2 regions of the Nocardioides korecus genome follow, and region 2 is predicted to be linked to the other one. Evidence: predicted binding sites of a transcription regulator. Region 2 holds the regulator's gene; the other holds the start of a gene.

Region 1 (6,949 bases), on a different contig from region 2:
GCGACCGCCACGTCAACTTGTCCTCACGACCTCACGCCCCTCACGACCTCACGCGCGCCGACTGGGGCATCCGCACACGCCCTCGCTCGCCGACAGGGGCATCCGCGCACGCCCAGGAACGCCGACCGGGGCATCCGTACACGCCCAGGAACGCCGACCGGGGGATCCGGGGACCACGGATCCCCCGGTGAGCGGCGTACGCCGTGCCCGGATCCCCCGGTCGACGGGGTCAGGCGACCTTGCGCGCCGTGCCCGCTCCGAGGGCGTCGCCGGCCTCGCGGGCCGCCGAGAGCGACTTCTCGTGGATCTCCCGCGCGAGGTCGGTGAACTCGTCGAGCGCCGGGTTGACCCCGACCAGGGTGAACTCGCGCTCGACCACGGTCAGGTCGGCGCCCCACACGTCGGCCAGGATGCGGCGCAGGTAGTCGGTGGAGTGGTCCCAGCCCTCGCGCGGCGTGCCGGCGGCGTACGAGCCCCCGCGGACGGTGGCCAGCACGACGGGCTTGCCCGCGAGCAGGGCCGCGCCCGGGCCGGAGCCGGCGATGACCAGGTCGATCCAGGCCTTGACGTGCTGGGAGACCCCGAAGTTGTAGAGCGGGACGGCGAGCAGGACGGCGTCGGCCGACGCGAGCTCCTCGACGAGCTCGGCCGCGAGGGCGAGGGCGCGCTGCTGGTCCTCCGTGCGCTGGTCCTCGGGGGTGAAGCCGCCGGAGACCGCGTCGGCCCACGCCTGCGCGGGCAGCGGCTGGGAGCCGACGTGACGACGGATGACCTCGTCGTCGGGGTGCGCGGCGGACCACTGCTGCTCGACGATGTCGGCGATCTCGCGGCTGGACGACGTGGCGGGCATGATGCTCGCGTCGAGGCGGAAGAGGGTCATGGGGGCTGCTCCTTCGAAGGACGATGTGGCTTTCAAAACAGAAGCAACTACCGTCCTCGCGGATCTGTTCCCGACCCGGTGGTCCTCTAGGCTGCCTGCGTGACGGAGGACGCGGTCGAGCAGCACGTCGCGCCGCAGTGCGACGCCGCGCTCACCCACGCCTTCGCCCTGCTGGGCAAGCGCTGGAACGGCGTGCTCCTGGGCGCGCTGATGGACGGCGCCGCCGGCTTCGTGGAGGTACGCCGTGCGACCGGGATCAGCGACTCGGTGCTGGCCGACCGCCTCGCCGAGCTGACCGCCGCCGGCCTGGTCGTCCGCGAGGTCGACGAGGGCCCGCCCGTGGCCGTGCGCTACCGATTGGCCCCGGCCGGCGAGGCGCTGGTGCCGGTGCTGCACGACCTGACCAGCTGGGCGCGGGAGAACCTCGACGGCCGCTCGGGCTAGAACACGTGGCGCGGTCGGAACTGCACGCTGATGCGGGGGCCGACCGGGCGCGAGGTCTTGGGCACGGCGTGCTCCCAGGTGCGCTGGCACGAGCCGCCCATCACGATCAGGTCGCCGTGGCCGAGCGCGTGGGTCAGCGCGAGCTGCCCGCCGACCGGGCGCAGCTGGAGCTTGCGCGGCGAGCCGAACGACACGATCGCGACCATCGTGTCGCTCGTGCGGCCCCGACCGATGGTGTCGCCGTGCCAGGCCACCGAGTCGCGGCCGTCGCGGTAGTAGCAGCACCCCGCGGTCACGAAGGGCTCCCCGAGCTCGGGGGCGTAGTGCGCGCTCAGGGCCTCGCGGGCCTCGAGCAGCACGGGGTGGGGGAGCGGCTCGCCGATGCCGTAGGTGTGCAGGAGTCGCGGCACGTCGACCACGCCGTCGTACATCGTCCGTCGCTCGGCCCGCCACGGCACCTGCTCGACGAGGTCGGCGAAGACCTGGTCGGCACCCTCGAGCCAGCCCGGCAGCACGTCGACCCAGGCGCCCCGGTCGAGCTGGGTGCGGCGCACGCGCCCGGCCAGCGGTCCGACGCCGGTCGTCGGTCCGTCGAGCAGGGAGGCCTGGAAGTCCAGGGACATGCGACCCAGGGTAGCAGCCGTTCGAACACCTGTGCGAGAGGAACGTGGTCCGAGTGCGTCGCGTGTCGCCGCGGTTCCGGGGCCGCACTGGCAGGATCACCGCGTGGCGACGACAGAGCAGGGCGACGGTCGCGGGGACGTCCGCGGCGTGGTGCTGGCGGCCGGGGCCGGGCGGCGGATGGGGCGCCCCAAGATCCTGGTCGAGGACTGGTTGGAGCGGGCCGTGCGCGCCCTCGCCGCCAACGGCCTGCCGGTCACGGTGGTGATCGGGGCGGGGCCCGAGCAGGCGCAGGAGCGGGTGCAGGCGGTGGTCGGCGTGCTCGGGGTGCCGCTGGAGACGGTCGAGGCCGACGACTGGGACGAGGGCATGGGTGCCTCGCTGCGGGCGGCGCTCGCCACCACCGCGGAGGTCGCGGCCCTGGTCACCCTGGTCGACCTGCCCGACGTCGACGAGGCGGTCGTGGCGCGGCTGCTGGAGCGACCGGTCGACGCGGGCACGCTGCGCCGGGCGGCGTACGCCGGGAAGCCGGGGCACCCGGTCCTCCTCGGGCGCGACCACCACGCCGGCGTGGCCGCCTCGGCGCGGGGCGACCAGGGGGCACGGGCCTACCTGCAGGAGCACGCGGTCGAGCTGGTGGAGTGCGGGGACCTCGCGACCGGCGAGGACGTCGACTCGCTCAGCGAGCCCGCCGGATCCTGATCGCGCCCTTGGCGGTCGAGGGGTCCACGACCTGGCCCTTCTGGGTGATCTCGACCTCGCCGGCGGCGACCAGCCGGCGGGCGGCCCGCCTGGCCGGCTCCATCAGGTCGCGCCAGGAGTCCTCGGTGCCCACCGCGCGGGCCGCGTCGGACGGGCAGATCGTGGCGCTGGCGGCCCGCGTCGTGAGCAGCTCCAGGATGGTGCTCTCGAGCCGCTCGTCCTCGGCGGTCACGCCGTGGCGCCGGCAGGCCGTCGAGCAGTAGCGCACCTGGTCCCAGTCGCGCTCCCACTTCTTGCGCCACTCGATCCGGCGACCGCACGACGCGCAGGTCTTGTCCTCGTGGTCGCCCGCCGCGCCGCTGCCGTCGTCGTCCCGGGTGCGCGATCGGTGGGCCACGCGCCCCAGTCTGCCCACCCCCTGGTCGCCGAGGGGGCTCATCTGGCGCCCGAGGGGGCTCGTGTGGCGCCCGAGGGGGCTCGTCCGGCGCCCGAGGGGGCTGGTGTGGCGCCCGAGGGGGCTGGTGTGGCGCCCGAGGGGGCTGGTGTGGCGCCCGAGGGGGCTCGTGCGGCGCCCGAGGGGGCTGGTGTGGTGCCCGAGGGGGCTGGTGTGGTGCAGCAGACTGCGGTGGTGGGCGAGCAGCGACAGGTCGGCGTACGGCTGCAGCCGCTGGCCCGGGCCAAGGCCGCCTCGCTCGGGGAGGTCGGCGCCGCGTGGGTCGACGGGCTCCCCGCGGTGATGGACGAGCTGGCCGAGCGGTGGTCCCTGACGTGGGGGTCCGCGCTGCCCGGCGGGAGCGCGTCGTACGTCGTGGCCGCGACCACCGCCGAGGGCGAGCAGCGGGTGGTCAAGCTGGTGATGCCGGGGCCCGAGCGTGCGGACGAGGCGAGGGTGCTGCGGGCTGCCGGGGGGCGCGGCTACGTGCTGGTGCACGACGACGCCCCCGAGCACGCCGCCCTCCTGCTGGAGCGCCTCGGACCGTCCCTCGACCGCCACCCGCCCACCCCCGAGCGCACGCTGGACCTGCTGGTCGACACCCTCGCCGAGGCCTGGACCCTGCCGCTCGCGACCCTCGGCCCGGACGCACCACCGGACAAGGCGACCTCGCTGCACGCGATGGTGCGCGAGCTCGACGACCGGCTGGGCGCCTGCGACCCGCGGGTCCGCCGCCAGGCCCTGGCGTACGCCGAGCGCCGCGCCGCCGCGGGCGACCCCGACGCCGTCGTGGTCCACGGCGACGCCCACGCCTCCAACGGCCTGCGCGTGCTGGCGCCGCGACCGGGGGCGGCCTCGGGCCTGGTGCTCGTCGACCCGGACGGGTTCCGCTGCGACCCGGCGTACGACCTCGGGGTGGTGCTGCGCGACTGGACCGGCCGCCTGGCCGACGGGGGCCGCCGCGTCCTGGAGGAGTACGCCGACCGAGTGGCCGAGCGCTCGGGCGTCGACCGCCAGCGGATCTGGGAGTGGGCGTTCCTGGAGCGGGTCTCGACCGGCCTCTACGTCAGCGGCTTCGGCGGCCACGCGATCGGCGCCCGCTTCCTGGCCAGCGCCGAGCTCCTCCTGGACTGAGGCCGACAGACCAGCCCCCTCGGCGACCACACGAGCCTCCTCGGCAACCAGACGAGCCTCCTCGCCGACCACACGAGCCTCCTCGGCGACCAGACGAGCCTCCTCGGTGACCACACGAGCCCCCTCGGCGGGTTGTGGCCCCTCCCGGCCCCTCTCGGCCCCTGCCAACCGCGCGCCAACCCGACCCTGCGTAACGTCCGTCACATGGAGCTCACCTCACCCCGGGCGGTCGTGGACGCGCTGGGGAGCACCGGCTACCTGGCCGACGACGACCTGGCCACGGTCGTCTTCCTCGCCGACGCGATGCAGCGCCCGCTGCTGCTCGAGGGGGAGCCCGGGACCGGCAAGACCGCCCTGGCCGAGGCGCTCGCCGAGCTGCAGGGCGTGCCGCTGATCCGGCTGCAGTGCTACGAGGGGATCGACGCGACCCAGGCGCTCTACGACTGGGACTTCCCGCGCCAGATCCTGCACCTGCGCACCCTCGAGGCCGCGACCAAGGCCGGCGACCTCGACCCGGCCGAGGCCGAGAAGTCGCTGTTCGACGAGCGCTTCCTGCTCGCCCGGCCCGTCCTGCAGGCGCTGCGCGAGTCGCCGGCGGTCCTCCTGATCGACGAGGTCGACCGGGCCGACGACGAGTTCGAGGCGTTCCTGCTCGAGGTGCTGTCCAGCTGGACGGTGAGCATCCCCGAGCTCGGCACCGTCACCGCGGCCGTGCCGCCCACCGTCGTGCTGACCTCCAACCGCACCCGCGAGCTGCACGACGCCCTGAAGCGGCGCTGCCTCTACCACTGGATCGACCACCCCGGCCTGCAGCGCGAGGTCGAGATCGTGCGCGGCCGCCTCCCCGAGGTGACCCAGCGGCTGGCCGAGCAGGTCGTCTCGGCCGTCCAGCGCCTGCGGCAGGAGCAGCTGCTCAAGCCCCCGGGCGTCGCGGAGACCCTCGACTGGACCCGCGCCCTGCAGCGCCTGGGCGCCGAGGAGCTCGACCTGGAGACGGCGGCCCGCACGCTGGGCACGGTCGTGAAGTACCGCGAGGACACCGACCGCGTGAAGCAGGCTCTCGACCGGATGCTGGCCGGCTGACGATGAGCGCGCCCACGCTCGAGCAGCCCCTCCACGAGGTCGACGAGGTCCTCCTCGGCTTCACCCGCGCCCTGCGCGCGGCCGGGGTCGGGGTCACCGTCGACCGGGCCCACGCGTTCCTGCAGGCCACCGCCCTCGTCGGCGCCGGCGACGCGGCGGCGACGTTCCGGGCGGGCCGGGCCACGCTGTGCTCGGGACCCGAGGACCTCGAGCGCTACTCCCAGGTCTTCGACGCGTGGTTCGGCGCCCGCGAGCGGCTGCCCCGCTCGATGCCCTCGGAGAAGCCGCGCCAGCTGCGCTCGCCGCTGCCCTCGGAGGAGGGCGGGGAGTCCGGCGGGGAGGACACCCCGGAGGTGCTCCAGGCCTCCGCCACCGAGGCCGAGCTGCTGCGCCACCGCGACGTGGCCTCGCTGGCCCCGGCCGAGAAGGCCCTGCTCGACGCGATGATGCGCGCGCTCACCCCTCGGCTGCCCCGCCGCCGCGCCACCCGTCGTACGCCGTGGCGCCGGGGTGACGTCGACGTCCACCGCACCCTGCGCACCACCCTGCGGCAGATGGGCGAGCCCGGCCGGGTCGAGCACCGCCGCCGCGGCACGACCACGCGCCGGGTCGTCGTGCTGGTCGACGTCTCGGCCTCCATGAGGCCGTACGCCGACGCGATCCTGCGCCTGGCCCACCTCCTGGTCCACGCCCCCGCGGCCCGCGGCCGGGTCGAGGTCTTCACCCTCGGCACCCGCCTGACCCGGGTCACGCTGCCGCTGCGCACGACCGACCCGGACCAGGCCCTCGTGCGGGCCGGCGAGCAGGTGCCCGACTGGTCCGGCGGCACCCGCCTGGGCGAGACCCTCAAGGCGTTCCTCGACCGCTGGGGCGCGCGCGGCATGGCCCGCGGGTCGGTCGTGGTCGTGCTCAGCGACGGCTGGGAGCGCGGCGACGCCGTGGAGCTGGGCGAGCAGGCGGCCCGGCTGGCGCGGCTCGCGCACCGCGTGGTGTGGGTCAACCCGCACCGCGGCAAGACCGGCTACGAGCCCGTGCAGACCGGCATCCGTGCCGTGCTGCCGCACTGCGACGACTTCGTCGCGGGCCACTCGCTGCAGGCGTTCGACGAGGTGCTGGAGGTGGTCGCCCGTGCGTGAGGTCCTGTCCGAGCTGATGACCTGGTGGGAGGCCGGCGAGACCGTCGGCGTCGGCACCGTGGTCGCGACCTTCCAGTCCGCGCCGCGACCGGCGGGCGCCTCGATGCTCGTGGGTCCCGGCGGCGAGGCGGTCGGGTCGGTGTCCGGCGGCTGCGTCGAGGGCGCCGTCTACGAGCTGGCCCAGCAGGTGGTCGCCGACGGCACCCCCGTGCTCCAGCGCTACGGCGTCTCCGACGACGACGCCTTCGCGGTCGGACTGACCTGCGGCGGCATCCTGGACGTGTACGTCGAGGAGGTCAGCCGCTCGACCTTCCCCGAGCTGGCCGACATCGCCGCCGACGTCGAGGCCGGTCGCCCCGTCGCCCTGGCCACGGTGGTCGAGCACCCCGACCCGGCGTGGCTCGGCCGGCGCCTCGTCGTACGGCCCGAGGAGGTGGGGGGCGAGCTCGGCAGCGACCGCGCCACCGACGCGGTCGTCGACGACGCCCGCGGGCTGCTGGCCAGCGGGCACAGCGC
Region 2 (9,122 bases):
ATCGACTCCTCCTGGTAGCCCATCTTCTTCAGGGCCCGCGGGATCGTCTGGTTGACGATCTGCATGGAGCCGCCGCCGACGAGCTTCTTGAACTTGACCAGGGAGAAGTCGGGCTCGATGCCGGTGGTGTCGCAGTCCATCATGAAGCCGATGGTGCCGGTGGGCGCGAGCACGGAGGCCTGCGCGTTGCGGAAGCCGTTCTTCTCGCCCAGCTTCTGGACCTCCGCCCAGGCCTTGGTGGCCTCCTTGTGCACGCCGGCGTCGTGGACGCCGAGGGTGCGGACCACGTCGTTGGCGGCCTGGTGCTTGCGCATGACGCGCTTGTGGGCGTCGGCGTTGCGGGCGTAGCCGGCGTACGGGCCGACGATCGCGGCGAGCTCGGCGGAGCGCTTGTACGACGTGCCGGTCATCAGCGAGGTGATGGTGGCGGCCATCGCGCGGCCGCCGTCGGAGTCGTAGCCCAGGCCCATCGCCATCAGCAGCGCGCCGAGGTTGGCGTAGCCGATGCCGAGCTGGCGGTAGTTGCGGGTGGTCTCACCGATGGGCTCGGTCGGGAAGTCGGCGAAGCAGATGGAGATGTCCATCGCGGTGATGATCACCTCGACGGCCTTGGCGAACAGAGGGGCGTCGAAGGTGTCGTCGTCCTTGAGGAACTTCAGCAGGTTCAGCGACGCCAGGTTGCACGAGGAGTTGTCGAGCGACATGTACTCCGAGCACGGGTTGGACGCGGTGATGCGGCCGGTCTCGGGGTTGGTGTGCCAGTCGTTGATCGTGTCGTCGTACTGCAGACCCGGGTCGGCACAGGCCCACGCGGCCTGGCTGATCTTGGTGAAGAGCTCGCGGGCGTCGACGGACTCGATGACCTCGCCGGTGTCGCGGGCACGCAGGCCGAAGGTGGTGCCGTCCTCGACGGCGCGCATGAACTCGTCGCTGACGCGGACCGAGTTGTTGGCGTTCTGGTACTGCACCGAGGTGATGTCGGCACCGCCGAGGTCCATGTCGAACCCGGCGTCGCGCAGCGCCCGGATCTTGTCCTCCTCCTTCATCTTCGTCTCGACGAACTCGACGATGTCGGGGTGGTCGACGTCCAGGACGACCATCTTGGCCGCGCGGCGGGTGGCGCCACCGGACTTGATGGTGCCCGCGGAGGCGTCGGCACCGCGCATGAAGGAGACCGGGCCGGAGGCCGTGCCACCGGAGGAGAGCAGCTCCTTGGAGGAGCGGATGCGGGAGAGGTTGAGGCCGGCGCCGGAGCCGCCCTTGAAGATGAAGCCCTCCTCCTTGTACCAGTTCAGGATGGAGTCCATCGAGTCGTCGACCGAGAGGATGAAGCAGGCCGAGACCTGCTGCGGCGACTGGGTGCCGACGTTGAACCAGACCGGGGAGTTGAAGGAGAAGTACTGGTTGACCAGCAGCCAGGTGAGCTCCTCGCCGAACACGACGCCGTCGGCCTCGGTCGCGAAGTAGCCGTTCTCCTGACCGCCCTTGACGTACTGCGTCACGACCCGGTCGATGAGCTGCTTGAGGCTCCACTCACGGGCGTCGGTGCCGACGGCGCCGCGGAAGTACTTGGTGGTGACGATCGTCGAGGCGTTGACGCTCCAGGTGGTGGGGTACTCCACGCCACGCTGCTCGAAGACGACCGCCCCGGTCTTCCAGTTCTGCTGGACGACGTCGCGTCGCTCCCAGGTGAGCTGGTCGTAGGGGTGCACACCCTCGGTGGAGAACGTGCGCTCGACCTTCATCCCACCCTTCTTGCGGGTGCCGCGTGCGTTCGTTCCGCTGACCGTCTCCGTCATGTCCCTGCTCCCTAGTGCTGCTCAGTGGTGGCGCTTCGCGTGGTGCGTCTGTCGGTGCTGCTGGTGGTGCCTCGGTGGTGCTCGGTCGTGCTGGGTGCTGCTCGGTGGTGCTGGTGGCCCGGTGCGGTCGCTTCCCCACGACCACACCGGGCTGATCGGGGTCAGCCGGTGGGCTGAGGTTGGTGCTCGCTGGGATCGCCGTCGAGCTGACGCTCGGCCTGGAGCAGCGCGATCTCGGTCTCGAAGTCGGCCGCGCTGGTGAAGGCCTTGTAGACGCTGGCGAAGCGCAGGTAGGCGACCGCGTCGAGCGTGCGGAGCGGACGCAGGATGGCCAGGCCGATCTCGTGGGCGGGCACCTCGGCCCAGCCCTCGGCGCGCAACGCGTGCTCCACGGTCTGCCCCAGGCGGGCCAGGTCGTCCTCGGAGACCGGTCGGCCCTTGCAGGCCTTGCGCACGCCCGCCACGGCCTTGTCGCGGGTGAAGGGCTCGCTGGTGCCGCTGCGCTTGACCACCATCAGCTGCATCTGCTCGACGGTGCTGAAGCGCTTCTCGCACGCGGGGCAGCTGCGGCGGCGGCGGATCGCGGACCCGTCGTCGGTGACGCGAGAGTCGAGGACCCGGGTGTCGGTGCTGCGGCAGAACGGGCAGTGCATCGCGGGGCCTCCTCTCACGGGGCGCAGGTGGTCTGCAGGACGTCCCAGAGGTAGAACCTGTGGTTCGACCTGTGGATTCCGGTGGGAAAACCCGCCTGCCCTGTGGGTAAGTCGGGATTTCTGTGACACCAGATGTGGATAACTACAACGTTGTAACTACTAGATGTAGTGGTAACCGTACGCGGGGTGGCGGTGGTGCGCAACACACTCCAGCGATTGATCCGGCGGTGGCGTCGGACCCTCGACGTTGTCCCAGGTCACGGGCCGGGAGAGGTCTGGATTCGTCATGCGGGGCACCCTGCCACCGAGGTCCGACAAGACCCTGGGGACGACCGCGGGGCCTGTGGAGAAGCGCCGGCGAGCCTTCTCGCCGCTCCCCCACGCGACCCCCGGCACAATGACCCCGTGGACCGCGCCCCCTTGCCCCGACGCCGACTGCTCACCCTCGCGACCGGCACGGCCCTCGCGGTGGTGGTCTGGGTCCTCCTGGTCGTCGCGGCCGTGCGGCTGGTGGGTGCGGCCTCCGACCGAGGGGTGGGCGGCTGGCTGCTGGTGGTGCTCGTGTCGGCCGGGGCCGCCGCCGCCCTGTTCGTCGGGCTGCTCCTCGGCGTACGACTGGTGGCCGTGGTGCGTCGCCGCGAGCCTGCTCCCGCACCCCCACGTCCCAAGGGCGGCAAGCGCGCCGCACGCTGACGCCCGGGGGTACGCCGCCGCGCCCGTGTGGGTGCCGCCGCGTAGGGTCCGACCTCGTGATCGCACGATGAGCAAGATGGACGCCCAGCGCGCCATGCGCGAGGCCAAGTGGGCCCGCACGCAGGCGCGAGCTGCCCAGGCTGCGACGACCCCGGCGGGCACACGCCCGCGTCCACCCGTCGCGCCACCTGCGGACCGCGCGCCGGCCCCGGGCCGGGACACCCCGCCCGACACCTCCGGGGCTCCGACCACCTCGGCCTCGGCCGAGGCGCTGTGCGGTCACGCCTCGATGAACGGGCGCACCTGCACCCGCCCGGCGGGCCACCCGCAGAAGTCGCACCGTTACTCCTGAGCCTCCTGGTGACCTCTGGGACGCAGCACCACCATGGTGACGTCGAGGTCCGCACGGTCTGTCCACAGGGCGGCTCGTCGGTGTAGCGAGTCCTGAGCCGGGGTAGTTGACTCCCCGATGTCTCGGGATCGACTCAAGGAGTGATCGATGCGCCCGCTCACCCGCGCACTCGCCACCACCGCCCTCACCGGCTGCCTCGTGCTGTCCTCCGGGTGCGGCGGCAACCCCACCCCAGCTCCCCCACCGAAGACCTCGCCCAGCCCCACGGCCTCCGCGTCCTCCGCCCCGACGCCCCCGGCGCTCCCCGCTGCGGCCAGGGAGAAAACGAAGGCCGGCGCGGTTGCATTCGCGAAGCACTACGTGTCGCAATTGAACTACGCCGCATTGACGGGTGACGTAGGCGAGTTGCGAGCCCTTGCTCTGGGTTCGTGCGCGGGGTGCCAAGCGCTAACGTCGGGGATCGCCAAGGTTTACGTCAACGGAGGCAGTATCCGAGGGGGAGAATGGACCGTCGTTGGCTCCAAGACCTATGGATTCACCCAGGGCCACTTCTTCTTGGACCTAGCCATCCGGTCCAGTCGTCAAGTGGTCAAGGAGTCCAAGACTTCGACACCCCGCACGTTCCCAGGATCCCGGGGGCAACTTCGTGCCTTTGTTCTTGAGCGACGCGCGGGTGCATGGCGTGTTTCTGAACTGGATCCCAAGGCATGAGGCACATCGGACTCATCGCCTGCGCATTCCTGCTTGCGTTGACACTTCCAACTGTCGCCCTGGCGGACTCCGGAAACGGTGTGAGCCCTAACGACGCAAAGGACTACTTCAGCGTTTTGCTTTCACGCGCCAAGAAGGGACAGGCGATAAAGGCCCCGCGTGCAGTCGCCCCAAGCAGCGTGTCCAGAGCATCAACAACTGAGCCGGCGCGACGAAGCGCGCCGACGGTCCGGTACGCCTATCGAACGCCCTGCGGCGGCGGGATTGGCAACCCCGCCACAGGTGCGTCGGTCTGCCCCGGCAACATCTGCGGGCCGGGTCAGACCATGTACCGACTGTGGCGAATTACGACTGCGGCAGAGCAGCCGCTGGGGCTCACCTGCACCGGCGGGGCCGGACCACCGGCTCTCCCCGCAGCGCTGGCTGCTCCCCCGCCGCCCCAGGTCACGGACGCGATGGTGCTGACGGCGTTCCGGCGCATCCCGGTGCCGGGGCTGAGGTCGATCAGCCAGCCGGCGGGGAAGACGCTCATCAACTTCGACACGATCTTCCACACCCAGGCGCAGCCCCTGACGCGGAACGTCACGCTGCTGGGGCAGCAGGTGCGGCTCGCCATCCGGCCGGCCCGCTTCACCTGGGTGCACGGGGACGGGACCAGCAGCACGACGACGACCCCGGGGGCGGCGTACCCGAGCAAGGAGGTCGTGCACCGCTACCAGCACGCCCACACGACGGTGGAGCACCGCGTGGTGGTCACCTGGACGGCGCAGTGGTCGCTCAACGGCGGCCCGCTGCGGCCGGTCACCGGGACCGTCACCACCACGGGCCCCGCGACCCCGCTGCGCGTGGCCGAGGCCAGCCCGGCCCTGTCCGGCGAGGGCCACTGAGGCACTGCTCGAGCCACCTCGGGACCGAGACACCGCTAGCGTCACCCCATGCTGCTGCGCCGACGTCCTCACCTGCCTCGGACCACCGGTGACGCCGGGACAACCTCCCGTCGACTCACCGCGGGGTACGCGGTGCTCGCGGCCACCGACACCTGGCTGGCCGGACGCCCTGAGGCGTGGGCGCACCGGGCCCGGGTGATCACCAAGCCCGCTCTGATGCCCACGCTCGCGGGCTCGTTGCTCCTCGCCCCGGGCGCCGCCACCTCGCCAGTGCGGTCCTCCACCCTCGTCGCCGAGGTGGCCGGGTGGGGTGGCGACGTCGCCCTGCTGCGTGAGGGCACCGGAGCCTTCCTGACCGGGGCGGGCAGCTTCGCCGTGGGCCACGCGGCGTACCTGTCGGGGTTCTGGAGGCACCGTCGACGCGAGCCCCTGCTCGACGCACTGGGTCCGCGCGTCGTGCTGGCGACCGCGGCGACCACCACGCCGGTGATCGCCGTCCTGGCCGGGCGGCACGACCGGGTCCTCGCCCTCGCCGTCCTGGCGTACGCCGGCGCGCTGGCCACCATGACCAGCGCCGCGCTCCACCTCGACCGGGAGCTGCCGACCCGCGCTCGCGTCCTCGTCGGGGCGGGGGCCGTCCTGTTCCTGGTCTCCGACACCGTGCTGGCGTGGAGGACCTTCGCACCGCCGCCAGCGCTGCCCCCCGCACCGGGGCCGGCGGCGGAGCTCACCTCACCCGCCACCGGGGTGCCGGCACCCAGCCCACGACCCGACCCGTGGGAGCGCCTGGTGATGGGGACCTACACGACGGCTCAGCTGCTGATCCGTCTCGGAGCCGGTGCCGCCGGCACACCGAGCGTGGTCTCGACGACGGACGCACGGCTCCGCGCCTGAGTGATCGCCGTCTCGACCGGCTGGACGTGACCGTGGGGCGGAACCGGTGTGATGCGGTCCCGCCCCACGTCTTCCCCTGCGCCACCGACCCGGGTCGAGGAGGTCGGTGGCGCGAGCAGTGTGATGCCTCAGCCGAGGGGAACGGCGAGCTTCTGGCCCTCGCTGAGCGAGGACGACGGGAGCGAGTTCAGCTCCTGGATCTGGTGCACCGTCTCGCGGATGTGACCCGGGGCGGCGACGTCTGCGGCGATCCCGTAGAGCGTGTCGCCCGCGTGGACCGTCACCACGCGCACCGGGGGCGGCGTGCCGGCGTCGCGGGTCGCGACCGCGGAGAACCCGCCGAGGGTCAGCAGGACGGTGAGGGCCGCACCCAGGAACACCGCGAGCGCGGTCAGCCGACCGCGCCGGGTCAACCGCACCCGGCTGCGGGCCGGGGCCGGGGCGGCCCGTCGCGCGGTGGCCCGCCGGGGGCCGGCGGTGCGCTGCTGCGGCACGACCAGGGCGAGCCGACGGTCGCCGTAGTCGAGGTCGAAGACCGTGGCGAACTCGACGTCGGTGGCGTCCAGGACCGGGCCCGCCGAGCGGACCAGGGCCTCGAACGCGGAGTCGTCGTGGACGTGGGGGGTGATGTTCAGCGTGCTCATCGGTCAACCTCTTTCGGGGAAGTGCCCGCTCCGGGTGGAGCGGACGAGGGAAGCGACCCCTGCTTGGTGTGTGCTCCGATGTCTATCGGCGACCACCGACAAGACCTTCCGCCCGGACGGGCTGGACCTTGGATCGGTGACGTCCGAACAGACATTCGATCGAACACATGAGCGACGTTAGAGCACGTGTTCGAACGGAATCAAGCATTTCGTCGAACAAATGTTCGGACGGGCTCGGCGCTGAGCGCGACACGCCGTTCGAACATGTGTTTGAAGTGACCCGTGTGACTGGACTAGGTTCCCTTCCATGGCGACTCGCGAATCCTCGAACGGCAAGAGCACCGCGGGTCGCGTCACGGAGCTCCCGGACGCGGCCCCCGACAGCACGGGACTGACCCCACGTCAGCAGCGCATCCTCAACGTGCTGCGCGAGAGCATCGAGAAGCGCGGCTACCCGCCCAGCATCCGCGAGATCGGCGAGCTGGTCGGCCTGACCAGCTCCTCGAGCGTGGCCCACCAGCTGCGCGTGCTCGAGCAGAAGGGCTTCATCAAGCGCGACCCCAACCGGCCGCGCGCCCTCGAGGTCTTCATCCCCGAGCTGATGGCCGCCCGTCGTGCCATCAGCGAGGCCGACGAGGCCGGCTACGACCCCACCGGGTCCGGCGACGCCATGCCGACCGCCACGATGGTGCCCATGGTCGGGCGGATCGCCGCCGGTGGGCCGATCCTGGCCGAGGAGCGGGTGGAGGAGATCTTCCCGCTGCCGAAGTCCCTGGTCGGCGACGGCACCCTGTTCATGCTGGAGGTCGCCGGCGATTCCATGATCGACGCGGCGATCTGCAACGGCGACTACGTGGTCGTCCGCAAGGAACAGACCGCCGAGAACGGCGACGTCGTGGCCGCCCTGCTGGACGGCGAGGCCACGGTCAAGACCTTCCAGCGCAAGGACGGGAAGGTGTGGCTGATGCCCCACAACGACGCCTACGACCCCATCGACGGCACCTACGCCACCATCCTGGGCAAGGTCACCGCCGTCCTGCGGAGGATGTGATCCCGAGATTGTGTGACTGCTTTGTCCGTTTTGGGTGACTAGGACGGTTTTGCGGCGCATGATCACGGGGTGACCCGACGTACGACCTCTGCCCTGGCTCTCGTGACCGGCGCCCTCGTGGCGTCCGGTGCCGTTGTGACCGTCGTCCACGGCGGCGCGGAAGCGGCGCCCGGCCCCGGCGCCACCCGGGAGCAGGCCGGTGTCCAGGCTGTCGCGGCGCCGCCCGTCACGGTGCGCACCTCGTCGATCGGGAGCAGGCGCGGGACGTCGGCCCCGACCGGCGCCCCCGCGCTGCCGAAGCCGGCCGCCACCGCCGGGTCGACGTCCGTGCCGACCAAGCCGCTGCGTCACGGCTCGCCGGTCCACGTGGTCGCCACCAGCAACCTGCTTGCCCGGCCGACCCACGGACAGGCCGCGGTCGACGCCCTGGGGGGCCGGATCCACGAGGCCGCCCGTCGCAGCGGCGTCAGCGCCGGTCGCCTGCGCCAGCTGCTGACCACCGACTCCACCGCCTGGGTGGGTCGCAACGGCAGCCTGTTCTACCTCGACCCCGCCGCCCACCGCGTCGAGGCGGGCGCGGCCACGACGTCCGGCCCGAGCACGACGGCTCGACTGGCCCTGCCGGCCGACCAGACCTTCAAGCTGCACAGCAACCCGGGCTCGACGCACAAGATCTTCCTCGACATGGACGGGGCCTACGTCAGCGGCACCGGCTGGAACTACAACGGTCTCGCCGCCGGCTCCGTGGCCGGCGTCAACGGCGGCGGCAGCACCTTCACCGAGGCCCAGGACGCCTGGATCCAGGAGGTCTGGCGCCAGGTCTCGGAGGACTACGCGCCCTTCGACATCGACGTCACCACCGAGGACCCCGGTGTCGCCGGCTACACGCGCTCGAGCGACACCGACACGGCGTACGGCACCCACGTCGTGTTCACGATGAACTCCGCCACCAAGTCCAAGCTCTGCAACGGCGTCAACTGCCTCGGCCTGGCCATGGTCGGCACCTTCGACCTGGTCGACTCGGCCGGCGTCTACCAGCCCGCCTGGGTCTTCGCCGACGCCACCACCAACGCCACGATCGCCGCACAGGGCGCCGCCCACGAGGCCGGCCACACCCTGGGGCTGAGCCACGACGGCACCAAGACCGCCGGCGCGGGCAGCTACTACGCCGGGACCGCCGCCTGGGGTCCGATCATGGGCTTCGCCACCAACCGGGCGTTGAGCCAGTGGAGCAAGGGCGAGTACGCCGACGCGAACGAGACCCAGGACGACCTGGCCGTGATCGCCGCCAACGGCGCTCCCCTCAAGGCCGACGACCACGGCGACACGACCGCCACCGCCGACCAGCTCGGCGCCGCGACGTCGTACGCCGCGACCGGGATCATCTCGACGCGCACCGACGTCGACGTCTTCGCCGTGGACCGTGCCTGCACGGGCA

What was found. The regulator LexA, encoded in region 2, represses DNA repair genes until DNA is damaged. The targets are predictions, from matches to a motif close to TCGAACANNTGTTCGA.
Region 1: ACYVDA_RS11730 (alpha-ketoglutarate-dependent dioxygenase AlkB) is a predicted target of LexA. The motif match lies at 1,969-1,984, and genes of this name have one in related genera.

What each region holds. Positions count from the first base shown of each region.
Region 1 is NZ_BAAGZO010000005.1:210,243-217,191, forward strand. Features, by position in the region: gene ACYVDA_RS11720 (FMN-dependent NADH-azoreductase) at 230-880, opposite strand; gene ACYVDA_RS11725 (winged helix-turn-helix transcriptional regulator) at 980-1,324, shown strand; gene ACYVDA_RS11730 (alpha-ketoglutarate-dependent dioxygenase AlkB) at 1,321-1,947, opposite strand; gene ACYVDA_RS11735 (nucleotidyltransferase family protein) at 2,051-2,647, shown strand; gene ACYVDA_RS11740 (DUF3253 domain-containing protein) at 2,625-3,044, opposite strand; gene ACYVDA_RS11745 (aminoglycoside phosphotransferase family protein) at 3,276-4,214, shown strand; gene ACYVDA_RS11750 (AAA family ATPase) at 4,419-5,297, shown strand; gene ACYVDA_RS11755 (vWA domain-containing protein) at 5,300-6,433, shown strand; gene ACYVDA_RS11760 (XdhC family protein) at 6,426-6,949, shown strand, end outside.
Region 2 is NZ_BAAGZO010000002.1:271,663-280,784, reverse strand. Features, by position in the region: gene ACYVDA_RS04610 (vitamin B12-dependent ribonucleotide reductase) at 1-1,799, opposite strand, end outside; gene nrdR (transcriptional regulator NrdR) at 1,961-2,452, opposite strand; gene ACYVDA_RS04600 (hypothetical protein) at 2,858-3,145, shown strand; gene ACYVDA_RS04595 (hypothetical protein) at 3,213-3,497, shown strand; gene ACYVDA_RS04590 (DUF6318 family protein) at 3,645-4,208, shown strand; gene ACYVDA_RS04585 (hypothetical protein) at 4,535-5,095, shown strand; gene ACYVDA_RS04580 (lysoplasmalogenase) at 5,144-5,989, shown strand; gene ACYVDA_RS04575 (LysM peptidoglycan-binding domain-containing protein) at 6,118-6,633, opposite strand; gene lexA (transcriptional repressor LexA) at 6,941-7,684, shown strand; gene ACYVDA_RS04565 (M12 family metallo-peptidase) at 7,787-9,122, shown strand, end outside.